4 regions of the Blautia sp. MSK20_18 genome follow, and region 3 is predicted to be linked to each of the others. Evidence: riboswitches for the same ligand, from Rfam matches in the RefSeq annotation. Region 3 holds a riboswitch; each other region holds the start of a gene.

Region 1 (3,190 bases), on a different contig from region 3:
CTGCTGTATAAACGCCATCTTCCAGGGTATCTGCTTTGGCTGCATCTGTATCCTTTTCTTCGGAAGCTTCTGCTTCCTCACCGGACTCTGTTTTTGTTTCATCTGTTTTTGCCATCGCAGGCACAGAGCCCAGCACCAGGACTGATGCACTTGCCATTGCAAGAATTAAGTTTACATAGCGTTTTTTCATGATAATCTTCTCCCTTCCATAGATACAGCAATCTGCCCGGAAAACAGTCTTCCTGATCTTTCCGGGCAGTTACATTGATTTCTTATAGGTATCTGAACTCACTCAGATATTTTTATATTTATTATTCTGCGGACTCCTCAGCAGAATCAGCCTCTGTATCTGCTGCTGCATCAGAATCTGCGGACTCCTCAGTGCTTCCCAGAGAATCGATGGCTGCCTTTGTATGCTCTACATAAAGCTTCTCAACTGCTTCGATTCTTCCAAGACCCTCGATCTGGCAGTCAACCTTATCGAAGTTTCCGGATGCTACAAACTGGCTCTTCCAGGAATCCTCCTCATCACCGGCCATATCGTTATTTGCATGGTCTCCGGCAACAACCATCAGCGGACGAAGAACAACGTTCTTGTATCCTGCTTCTTTTACCTTCTCGATAACCTTGTCGCAGGCTGTATCTTCCGGCTTACCCTCTACAGTACCGATGAATGCGTTCTTCAATCCAAGGTTTTCCATCTGTGTCTGCATCTGATCGTATGTAACGTTAGCTGTATGAGATGTTCCATGTCCCATGAATACGAATGCTGTGCCAGCCTCAGCTGCTGCATCCATGCTGTCAAATCCGGCCTCTTTGCAAGCCGTATCTGTGATTGCCTGAGCAACGGCTTTCTTGTCATCATTGATCACAGTTGCATCGTCTCCAACCTCACCGAGCATTGGCTCTGCGATAGCTACAGACTCGAATTTATCTTTATAGCCATTGATCGCTTCTGTCATCTCATCGTACTCAGCACCATGCATCAGATGGGTAGGCTGTACAACCAGATTCTTAACACCATTCTCTACTGCACGGTCAAGAGCCTGCTGCATGTTATCGATCACTTCATCATCTCTTGCCTCTACATGGTTGATGATGATCTGTGCTGTAAATGCTCTTCTTACAGACCAGTCCGGATAAGCTTCTGCAAGAGCATCCTCGATTCCCTTGACATCCTCTGCACGGCTGTCATTGAAGGAAGTACCAAAGCTTACAACAAGAAGTTCATTCTCACCGATCTCATCCTGGTTACGCGGATCGTCCTTGGAAGCATCTCCTGTGTCACGTCCGAAATAATCCGGATCTGCATTCTCACCCTCTACCAGTTCTTTCTGAGCATCTGTCAGAGCATCCCATGCTTCTTTGGCTGCCTTGCAGTCCTCATCTGTTGTGTCGTTTCTTTCCTGTACATAGATCTTGTCGATCAGAGCTGCTACATTATCTGCTGCTTCCTGATCTGCATCAGAAGCCTCTGTGGTATCAGCTGCCTCAGCGTTCTCTTCTGTAGCAGAATCCTCTGCTGCCATTGCTGTTGTAGCCGCACCCATAGAGCATGTCATGGAAACTGCGAGCATCAGAGCTAACATTGTTTTTCTTTTCATTTCTCATTGTCCTCTTTTCATGTATTTCCAGAATACTGATATGTACAAAAAAGCAGCAGCTCTCTGCGGCCGCCTGCTCACACATGATTCTCTGCGCAATACAAATACATAAAAAGAAGTTCTGTATTGTTATGGAGAATACCGATTCGTAAACCGCGAATCCCTGAATCTCACAATAAGGCAGTTCTCCTGACTTGGTTCCACGCTGCTTTCCCTTCCCGGTCTCCCAGTGGTTATAAAAGCAGCTCCCCTTTCACAGTGACGGTATCGTTCCGGATTCTCACCGGATTCTCTTTTGCACATCCGATTGGATGCAACCTTATCATTATAACATTTGCACATATTTTCTTTTACCTGGTTATCTAACTTTTACCACAAACTCATAAATTTGTCAAGATTGATGTCAGACGATTCACGGTTTTCTGTGATCTTCGCTCACAAAAAACACCTCGCGAAATATTACCAGTGAACAGTAACCGGTTTTCTCCCTGTATCTGTCAGTTATTATCAGAATACTTTCTCCAATATTCATGCATATCCTGCATAAAAAACAGCCCCTTTCTGTCATCACCCTGATATCAGAAAAGGACTGTCTTACATCAGATATTCGCAATCCGCTTTGCTACTTGCTCATAACAGATAAACTGCTTTGCAGTTTATCTGTTAAAATACTCCTGCTCCAGGTATCTGGCTACGTAGACTCCGCTGGCAGATGCATGGGACAGAGAATGGGTCACGCCGCTACAGTCTCCGATAACAAAGAGACCCTTGTGGCAGGTTTCCAGATTTTCGTCGATCTCGACCTCCATGTTGTAGAATTTAACCTCAACGCCATAAAGCAAAGTATCATCATCTGCGGTTCCCGGTGCGATCTTGTCCAGGGCATAGATCATCTCGATGATGCCATCCAGGATACGTTTCGGCATAACAAGGCTTAAATCTCCCGGTGTCGCAGAAAGTGTAGGTGTTACGAAACTTTCCTCAATACGGGCTTTTGTGCTTCGTCTTCCGCGGATCAGATCTCCAAACCGCTGTACCATAACACCACCGCCAAGCATATTGGAAAGTCTTGCAATGCTCTCACCGTATCCGTTGCTGTCATGGAACGGCTCTGAGAAATGCTTGGATACCAGAAGGGCAAAGTTTGTATTGTTGGTATGCTTTGCCGGATCTTCGTAGCTGTGACCGTTTACTGTGATGATACCGTTGGTATTTTCATTCACGACAACACCTCGCGGGTTCATGCAGAAGGTACGGACCATATCCTCAAACTTCTCAGTTCTGTAAACGATCTTGCTCTCATAAAGCTCATCTGTCAGACGGCTGAAAACCTCTGCCGGAAGCTCCACACGGACTCCGATGTCCACACGGTTGGAAAGAGTCGGGATCTTAAGCTCTGTACATACCGTCTCCATCCATTTACTTCCGCTTCGTCCTGCGGAGATGATACAGTAAGTTCCCTCGTAACGCTCATCTCCTACAAAAACTGCATAACCGTCTTCAGTTTTTTCTACTTTGTCAACAGATGCGTCAAAATAGAAGTCCACATGGTCTTTCATTTTTTCATAGAGGTTCTGAAGCACCAC
Region 2 (3,190 bases), on a different contig from region 3:
AACCATTCCGTGAGATGTCTGAAACTCCACATGTAGTCTTTTTACCCTTAGGACATCATTTTTGGGCTGTTCCATTCTGTATTCCCTCCCCCAGATAATTAAATGCCAGAACAATGATCATGATCAGTATGCCCGGATAAAACATCAGTCTTGGATAAGTCTGGATATAACTTCTACTGTCACTGAGCATGATCCCCCATTCCGGTGTCGGTGCCTGCACACCAAGGCCGATAAAGGAAAAACCGGCAATTGACAGAATGATCGAACCGATTTCCATTGTTGCCAGTGCGATCACAGATGGCAGGATATTTCTCAATACATGCCTAAATATGATCCTTGCGTGGCCGCAGCCGCCGGCTTTTAGTGCGGTCATATAATTTTTATTTTTTTCCTGAAGTGTCAATGCTCGGGCAAGCCTTGCATATTCTGCCCAGGATACGACCGATAAGGACAGAATCAGATGAGCGCCGCTGGCTCCTACGGTTCCTGCAATGGCAAGTGCCACAATAAAGACCGGCATAGCCATAAATACATCAATGATCCTCATAATTATGGAATCGATTTTTCCACCTACATATCCGGCAAACAGTCCGATCGGCACCCCGACACATACAGTAATCAGAAGCACCGTAAAGCTATAGCTCAGTGAATACCGGCTGCCCCAGAGAAGTCTTGATAAAATACATCGTCCCAGCTGATCAGTACCTAAAGGATATGCCGCCGACGGATTCTTTAATTTTATCGAAACATCCACAAGCAGTGGATCATGCGGCGCCAGTACAGGTGCAAAAATAGCTGCCAATGCAAAAATTATGACCACCATCAATCCTATTTTTGTTTTCGGTGACCGGAATACCTGTTTCCAGTACAGATTCTGGATCATGCTTTTTTCTGTTTTCTGCTTTTTTCTGCTTCCCATTCTATGATCTCTCCTTTACTTTAACTGGATTCGCCGGTCAATCGCAGAATAGGCGATATCCACAAGAAAATTTAATACTACAATGCCAACAGCCAGAATAAAGATAAAACATTGCAGCACCGGAGTGTCTTTTGAGATCACGGATTTCAATGCCAGATTTCCGATTCCCTGAATTGAAAAAATACTTTCTATCACAGCTGAGCCACAGAAAAAACCGATCACAATTGATACCAGACGTGTCAGCACAGGAATCAGGATATTTTTCAGACCATGACGCAAAATTACATTTACAGATGACAATCCCTTAGCTCTGCTGGCACGTATGTAATCCTGCTTCAGCACCTGTATCATATTGGTACGGATCAATCTCGTCATAATTCCAAAGAAACTGATATCCATGGCAAATGCCGCAAGAATCGGGATGCCTCCGGCATCTCCTCCGATCACGGAAATCACTTTTAGCTTTACTCCAAATATATAGAGCAGCATCAGACCGATCCAGAAAGACGGCATAGATACACTGAGGGACGACAAAATGCGAATGACTTTATCCAGAACTCTGTTTTCATAAATTGCCGACAAAATTCCAAGAGGGACTGACACGATCATCAACAATAAAAACGAAGTAACTGCCAGTTTAAATGTCTGTGGAAAATATCTTTTTAATTCCTCAAAAGCCGGTTTTCTGGTAGAATATGATTTTCCAAAATCGCCATGAAGTGCCTGATCCAGCCATTTCCCGTATTGTACCAGCACCGGCTGATCCAGTCCTTCCTCATGCCGTACTTCTTCTACCTGCTCCGGTGACGGATGCTCATATTTTTTCTCCGCCAGCACTCTGGCCGCATCACCTGCCGATATAAAACTCAGCATAAAAATAATAAATGTAACCGCCAGCACTACCGGAATCATAAATATAAAACGCTTTGCAATTACTTTTCCCATTTTCATTTCTCCTCATTTTTCATCTGTTTATTCGGTTAAAATAAAAAAAGCTGATATGATCCAGCATCATATCAGCACAAAAAACAAACCTCTACCTCAGGCAGAGCTTATTCCTTCTGTATCCCATCCGAATCAGAATTCTTCTGTCAAAAAGGCAAGTCTCCTGACTCCAGTTCTTCCTACTTACCATCTTCCCGGATCTCTCCAGTGATATTTTGGTTTTCGTCCCTGTCACAGTAGCGGTGGCTGTTCTGGCATTTCACCAGATTCCTTATTAAGTACTTTGTACACCCTTCTGACTATTCAATTTTCATAGTTGCAATGAATAAATATTATAATATCATACTTTTCTTTTTATATAAATAGTTTTTTGTCAAATATAAAATATCTGAACATTTCATAGTGAAACCCGGATATTTTCTGCCTGTATTATTATAAATCTCTTAAGTAAATAACATTATGTATGAACGGTGACTTCTTTATATTTCCGTATAATGATCATATAACTTACGAATAATAAAACAGCTGCGCTGCTCCATGCACAGATCTCTGCATAGTATATTCCATCTTCACCGATCAGTTTTGGCAGCAGCAGCGCAACACTGACACGCATTATAAATTCTGCAATGCCGCTGGCAAGCGGAATCAAAGTATTACCCAGGCCCTGGATAGCGGAACGATACACATACAGCAGATACAGCACCCACAAAAAGACAGCCATAATAAACAAATACTTATATGCTATATCCAATACCTGTCGGGTCTGATCCGGTTCACCGGATACAAACAGGGACAGTACATTACGTCCAAACAGTACCATCATGCCGGAAATGAAAGCCGAAGTGAGCACTGCCATATAAGTGCCGCTGCGCACGCCTTTTCGAATCCTCTGGTATTTTTTTGCACCAAGATTCTGGCCCACATAGGTTGTAATAGCATATCCATATGAAACGGCAGCCATCTCCAAAACCCCATACAGCTTGTTCGATGCCGTAAATCCCGCCACAAACAGAAAACCAAATCCATTGATCACATACTGTACCACAAGTCCTCCCACGGAGATGATCACATTCTGTATCGCAAGAGGAACCGCCAGTTCCAAAAGCCGCAGGCTCATAGAGGGCTGCCTGTAAAAGTCCTTCTTTTCCAGGCGGATATCCGGGATTTTACGTAATACGATCAAACAGTACAAGGCTGAAAATCCCTGTGCGATAACGGTTGCCACTGCTGCTCCGGCAATACCCCAGCCAAAAACCGCCACAAATAACAGATCCAGTCCCACATTGATCACTGCTGCCACTGTCATTGCGATCAACGGAGATCTGC
Region 3 (3,190 bases):
AGTACAAGGACTGTGCAGTACTTTATCGGACCAATGCCCAGTCTCGTCTCTTTGAGGAGAAATTTCTCCTGGCAAATGTTCCTTATAAGATTGTCGGCGGCGTGAACTTTTATGCCCGCAAAGAGATCAAGGATCTGTTAAGCTATCTGAAGACCATTGACAATGCCAGTGATGATCTGGCTGTGCGCAGGATCTTAAATGTGCCAAAAAGAGGGATCGGACTCACCAGCATCGGCCGTGTCCAGGACTATGCGGATATGATGAACCTGAGCTTTTACGATGCGCTCCGCGTGGTGGAGGAAGTACCGTCCATTGGCAGGGCAGCAGGAAAGATCAATGATTTTGTATCCTTTATCCAGGGACTGAAAAGTAAGGCAGAGGCCTATACAGTCCGTGAAACCCTGGAAGAGGTCATTGAACTTACCGGTTATGTGAAGGAACTGGAGGCAGAGAAAACGGAGGAGGCTCAGGCGAGGATCGAAAATATCGATGAGCTGATCTCCAAGACAGAATCCTTCCAGGAAGCCATGGAGGAGGCCGGACAGCCGGCAACACTTTCTGCATTTCTGGAGGAGATCGCACTGGTGGCAGATATCGATTCTGTTGATCCGGATCAGGATTATGTGTTGCTGATGACCCTTCACAGTGCCAAGGGACTGGAATTCCCCAATGTATTTATCGTGGGAATGGAGGACGGTGTTTTTCCGGGATATGCTTCCATCTGGTCCGGTGATCCGTCGGATATCGAGGAGGAGCGAAGGCTCTGTTATGTGGGGATCACCCGTGCCATGAAGGAACTGACTTTAACCTGTGCAAAACAGCGGATGATCCGTGGGGAGACTCAGTATAACCGTGTGTCACGTTTTGTAAGGGAGGTTCCACGGGAGCTGGTAGATCTTGGACATACCATTCAGGAGAAAAAGCCCAGAGTAGATGATATCGTATCTCCGAAAAGCGCCTATGCCCAGATGAAAATGAATTTCCAGGCAAAGAGCACCCTGCAGAAAAAAGATTTCACAGTGAAGAAGGCGGACAGCCTGGACTATGGTGAGGGAGACACGGTCCGTCATGTGAAATTCGGAGTCGGTATCGTAAAAAATATCGCAGACGGCGGCAGAGACTACGAAGTGACGGTAGACTTTGACAAAGTCGGCGTGAAAAAAATGTTCGCCGGTTTTGCCAAGCTGAAGAAGATCTGAGAGGGATCTCTCCGGGCAGACTATTTCTGCAAAAAACTGTAAAAATCCGGCCTCAAGGTTGTAATTGGAAAACCGGTATGTTAGAATCAGTATCAGCGTAATTGAATTGCTGTGAAGTGAACAGTATCACCGGCACATATGCTGCCGGATACTGTGAGGAGGGAATCGGGTAAAAAGCCTGAGCGGTTGCGGCCACTGTATACAGAAGAAGGGATTTCACATGCCATTGCAGAAACTCATGTGAGAAGGCGAAATCCCGATGTCAGAGAGATTCTGGAGAAAATTCTGATACATCATTCATGATCGGCTAAAAGATGAATGGTGTATCAGTTTTTATTTTGCGGAGTTTTTTCTGAGTCTGTAAGTCAGGAAACCTGCTTGACAGTATGTAAGTCGGAGCTTCCGTACAAAGTGTTCCGTGCAGATTTTATGAAGCCCCATCTTTTCGGTTACCCATAGGCAACAGGAGATAAAACAGGCGAAAAGAGAGGAAATGAAATGAAAAACAAGTATGTATCCACAAGAATCATGGCAATGGTAATGGCAGCGGCAATGACCGTATCAGCAGCTCCGGCTGTTTATGCCGCAGAGAGAGCAGACTCCGAGACCATCAAGGAAGACAACCAGCCGGCAGCAGAAGACAGTACAGAGTCTGCAGACACCGAAGATTCTTCCGCAGAGGCAACCAAGACAGAATATCCTCTGACCATCACAACCTATGATTACGATGGAAACGAAATCGAAACCACTTATGAAAAAGCACCGGAAAAAGTCCTTGCTGTATATCAGGGAAGCATTGAGACTATGCTCGCACTTGGTCTGGAAGACCACCTGGTAGCTACCGCAGGTCTTGATAATGAAGTTCCGGAAGATCTCAAAGAAGCATTCTCAAAAACAAATTATCTTGACGAATTTACCCCATCCCTTGAAACTGTAACAATGCTGGAGCCGGACATGATCTTATCCTGGAGCTCTCTTTTCTCTGATAAGAATCTGGGAAATGTAACAGACTGGATCGACAAAGGCTGCAACACCTACTACAACACCAATACTCGTCCGGACGGCGACAGAACACTGGAAAATGAATTCACAGATATCTTAAATATCGGAAAGATCTTCGATGTACAGGACAAAGCACAGGCTATCGTTGATGATGCAAAAGCAGTGATCGATAAAACTCTTACTGCAACTGCAGATGTAAAAGACAAACCAAGCGTAATGGTATTGGAGCCTCTTGGAGATGACATCACAAACTATGGCGTAAAGAGCCTTGGCGGAGATATGGTAACACAGTTAGGCGCAACTCTTGCAAACCCGGATGCTTCCACCGTTGGAAAAGAGGATATCATCGCAGCCAACCCTGACGTGATCTTTGTGGTTTACATGCCATATGCAGGAGATGATCCGGAAACTGTTAAGAACAGCCAGCTTGCAGTGATCCAGGATGATGAGTCCCTGAAGAGCCTTGACGCAGTAAAGAACGGACGTGTTTACCCGATCATGCTCAGTGAGATGTATGCAAGTGCAACACGTACCCAGGACGGAATCGAAACTTTTGCAAAGGGATTATATCCGGACGTAAATCTTGACTGATCGGAGAAAATGCAGTGAAAGAAACAGCTTCACAGAGAAAAAAAGATAAGGTGCTCAGAACATCCATGTATGTGGCAGTTCTCATCGGACTTGCAGGATTCCTTATTTTTTCCATACTTGCAGCCATCACTTTTGGAAATGCGGATCTGTCACTGAAGGATGTATACAGCGTTATCGCTTATAAATTGTTTCATATAAAAAGTCTGTCCGCCTATGCGGAAGGCGCAGTTCATGATGTTGTGTGGCTGATCCGGCTGCCTAGAGTCCTTCTGGCTCTGGCAGTTGGAATGGCTCTTTCCGTGTGCGGCGTGGTGATGCAGGCTATCGTGCAGAACCCGCTGGCAGACCCGTATGTGCTGGGTATCTCATCTGGTGCATCTCTGGGTGCCACACTGGCC
Region 4 (3,190 bases), on a different contig from region 3:
TATCCTTGACCGCAGCGGAACGGTAGATTTAGATCAGGAATTATTATGTAAACTTGATTACGCCATTGCCAGCATGCATGCCTGGAATTACCGCTGCGGTACCAGAGCCGAAAACACAGAAGCTTTTATCAATGTAATGAAAAACCCCTGTGTAAAGATCCTCGGACATAGTGATAACACTCATTACCCGGTTAATTATGATGCGCTTGCAAGGGCTGCCAGGGAAACCGGCACGATCTTTGAGATCAACGAAGCTTCTCTTGCACCTTATGGCTATCGTGGCGACACAAGAGAAAACTGTTTCGAGATCCTTCGATGCTGCCGCAAATATGATCTGCCGCTGCTTCTTTCCAGTGACAGCCATGGCCCGGAGCATATCGGAGATTTTACCTGTGCTGCTGAGTTTGTTCATCAGGCCATGTTTCCGGAACAGCTGATCCTCAACAACCAGATTCCCAGACTCAAGGTTTTTCTCCAAACCAGAGAATGATCTTCTGTATCTTTTCCGACAGATAACAGATATTGTCCCCCAAACAAAACAGGCCAGTTCAAACACAGGAATATACATTTTCCTGTATCTGAACTGGCCTGTTTTTTATTTTTCCCGCTGCTTCCGTACAATTTCCGCAAGCTCGCTATATTTACCTGTAACATATCCGAAATTTTCTCTTCTGTGAGGAAGCTTGCATTCGGTGCAGTCTTTGATCCCGCTTTCCGTAAAGCGGAAATTACCACCACATTTATCTCCCAGTGCATATAAAGGACAATAGCAGAACAGACAATTGAAGTTCTCCGGATCTGCTCCTTTATGGCACGGAAAATACTCACAGTTTTTGTGGCTGAAGTAAGAGTATTCTTTGCCTTCCCAGTATGGTTTCTCCATGGCTCTTTTCTCCTCTCCTGACATAACCACACATAATTTTTTCCTATAAAAAAGAGGTAGCGATGCCACCCCGGGGTAGAAATATAATCCGTTCATGAGTGCGCGGAGGGAACGAATGTATCCGGAGTAGTATCGCCTGCCATTTAATCATGTATAATTCATATGAACAGGCGCATTCCATAAAAAAATGCCTACTCTCGTAAAAAAGTAGACAACGTCCCAGGGGTGCGGAGTCCCTGAAATGGTTGTTACACTTTACACGGAAGTTTAACCTCGCCATAACAAGCAGGTTTCCTGGCTCCGGGATCATGACTCCTCTCTCCTTCTCATACATACGTACAATGGACTATGAGATTCGCTCCTCCGTTACAGTGACCGGATCGCTCAGGTTTCACACCTGATTCCCTTTTCTGTGGACTTCTGATAATCAATATATAACTGTCAGCTATCCTCAGCACTTGCTATGTTCAATATGGAATTATACTGACATTATAATAACATCCCGTTAATTATATGTCAATACTGTTTTCAATATTTATACATTTTTGAGCATATTTTGTTGCTGTTCACTCCGTTCCATGGGTTTTTCAGTATTTTTTCCGACGTTAAAAACAGCCCGACAAACTGCTGTCGGGCTGCTGTATTTTTATTTTCTGTTGTACGTTTTTATTATACAAGACGTCTTACAGATACAATTGTTCTGTATGTAGCATCATTGCTGATCTTGATCCCGTCCTGAGAGTTCGATGCATGAACGATCTGGCCATTACCCATGTAAATAGCCACGTGTCCGCCATAGCAGATCAGATCTCCCGGCTGTGCATCTGCGTAGGATACTTCTGTACCTGCATTCTGCTGCTCATAGGAGGTTCTCGGAAGGCTGACTCCGAAGTTCGCATAGACACTCTGTACAAATCCGGAGCAGTCTGCACCATTGGTAAGGCTTGTTCCACCCCATACGTAAGGATTTCCCACAAACTGTGTAGCATAATTCACAACAGAAGATCCTGAACCGCTACTGTAAGAAGAACTGTCACTGTCTGAAGATGTATCCTCTGCATTAGATGTGTCCTCTGCACTTTCTTCAGATGCGTCTGTGCTGTTATCGTAATCTGCGTCTGCATTATCCTCTGTATTCTCAGTATCCTCGGACGCATCATCATTCTCACCATTGTCTGCATCTTCATCCACATCCTCGGTGTCATCTTCTGCAGTATCCTCATCTGCATTCTCGATCACGTCGCCGTCCTCATCGTACTGTACGTCTTCGCTCTCGTCCGCCTCATCCTGCTGTGCTTCCTGCTCTGCCTGGCGTCTTGCTTCCTCTTCTGCCTCAGCCTGTGCTCTCGCTGCTGCTTCAGCCTCGGCCTGACGTCTTGCCTCTTCCTCTGCTGCAATACGCTCAGCCTCTAATCTCTGAAGCTCTGCAGTCTGCTCTGCAAGAAGGTTGGCATAATCTGTAGCCTGCTGCTGTGCGTAGGCGATCTCATTATCATAATCTGCGGATGTGGCACGCTTCTCATCCAGCTGTGCCTGCAGGTTCTGGGACTCTGCCTCATATTCCTGCTTCATTCCCTCCAGTTCTGCCTTCTCCTGTGTGTACTGTGCCTCCAGGTTTGCCACCTGCTGGATCGTATTGGAATATTTTTCAAGACTCTTACGGTCCTGCTCATAAGTCTTCTGTGTGTACTCTGCTCTTGTAAGAAGGTCAGACAGGTTCTCTGCATTCAGCATCATCTGGAACCATGCATCATCTCCACCCTTCTCATAGAGATACTGGATACGTTTCTTCATTGCCTCATACTGTTTCTGCTTGGCATTTTTGGCCTTCTCAAGGTTGGTCTGTGTAGATGCAATGTCGGCTTCCTTATTGGAGATATCTCCCTCCAGTGTCTGGATCGAAACCATCACGTTTACAAGATTGGCATCAAGAGTTGAAATCTCGCCTTCAATCTGTGACTTCTGTGAGGAAAGCTCATCCAATCTGGAATAAGTCGCATTCAGCTGTTCGTTAGTCGCATCCATCTCCTGCTGAAGTGCTGCCTCATCTTCTCTTGTTGCGCTTACGCTGACTACCTGTGCTCCGCTGATGATGAGCGCCAGTGTCAGACATAATATCCTTTTCTTCATGACTGTTCACCCTCGCAATCTGATTCTAATTTAATACAGCGGATCTGACCATCCGCTTCGTTGGTTTTCTTTGTAATACTTTTGCAATATCTTGTTTCAATCTTTTTATATATTAACACAGTGTTATTTGGATTGCAAGGATTTTCTATTAATTAGTTTAAAACTTTGTAACATTTA

What was found. A riboswitch is a leader RNA that binds a small molecule or an ion and turns the genes downstream of it on or off. The one in region 3 is predicted to bind cobalamin.
Region 1: linked by a shared signal. The riboswitch ahead of LI091_RS09415 (sirohydrochlorin cobaltochelatase) and the one ahead of LI091_RS06540 (ABC transporter substrate-binding protein) in region 3 are both predicted to bind cobalamin.
Region 2: linked by a shared signal. The riboswitch ahead of LI091_RS08250 (ABC transporter permease) and the one ahead of LI091_RS06540 (ABC transporter substrate-binding protein) in region 3 are both predicted to bind cobalamin.
Region 4: linked by a shared signal. The riboswitch ahead of LI091_RS16715 (cysteine-rich small domain-containing protein) and the one ahead of LI091_RS06540 (ABC transporter substrate-binding protein) in region 3 are both predicted to bind cobalamin.

What each region holds. Positions count from the first base shown of each region.
Region 1 covers NZ_JAJCGR010000014.1:6,173-9,362, forward strand. Annotated here, with positions in the region: gene LI091_RS09410 (hypothetical protein) at 1-190, opposite strand, end outside; gene LI091_RS09415 (sirohydrochlorin cobaltochelatase) at 312-1,604, opposite strand; cobalamin riboswitch at 1,767-1,941, opposite strand; gene LI091_RS09420 (NAD(P)/FAD-dependent oxidoreductase) at 2,261-3,190, opposite strand, start outside.
Region 2 covers NZ_JAJCGR010000011.1:45,733-48,922, reverse strand. Annotated here, with positions in the region: gene LI091_RS08260 (ABC transporter ATP-binding protein) at 1-75, opposite strand, end outside; gene nikC (nickel transporter permease) at 56-919, opposite strand; gene LI091_RS08250 (ABC transporter permease) at 935-1,864, opposite strand; cobalamin riboswitch at 2,001-2,174, opposite strand; gene LI091_RS08245 (MATE family efflux transporter) at 2,322-3,190, opposite strand, start outside.
Region 3 covers NZ_JAJCGR010000008.1:4,714-7,903, reverse strand. Annotated here, with positions in the region: gene pcrA (DNA helicase PcrA) at 1-1,199, shown strand, start outside; cobalamin riboswitch at 1,301-1,591, shown strand; gene LI091_RS06540 (ABC transporter substrate-binding protein) at 1,698-2,792, shown strand; gene LI091_RS06535 (FecCD family ABC transporter permease) at 2,807-3,190, shown strand, end outside.
Region 4 covers NZ_JAJCGR010000049.1:6,461-9,650, reverse strand. Annotated here, with positions in the region: gene LI091_RS16720 (phosphatase) at 1-490, shown strand, start outside; gene LI091_RS16715 (cysteine-rich small domain-containing protein) at 596-883, opposite strand; cobalamin riboswitch at 1,151-1,320, opposite strand; gene LI091_RS16710 (C40 family peptidase) at 1,553-3,013, opposite strand.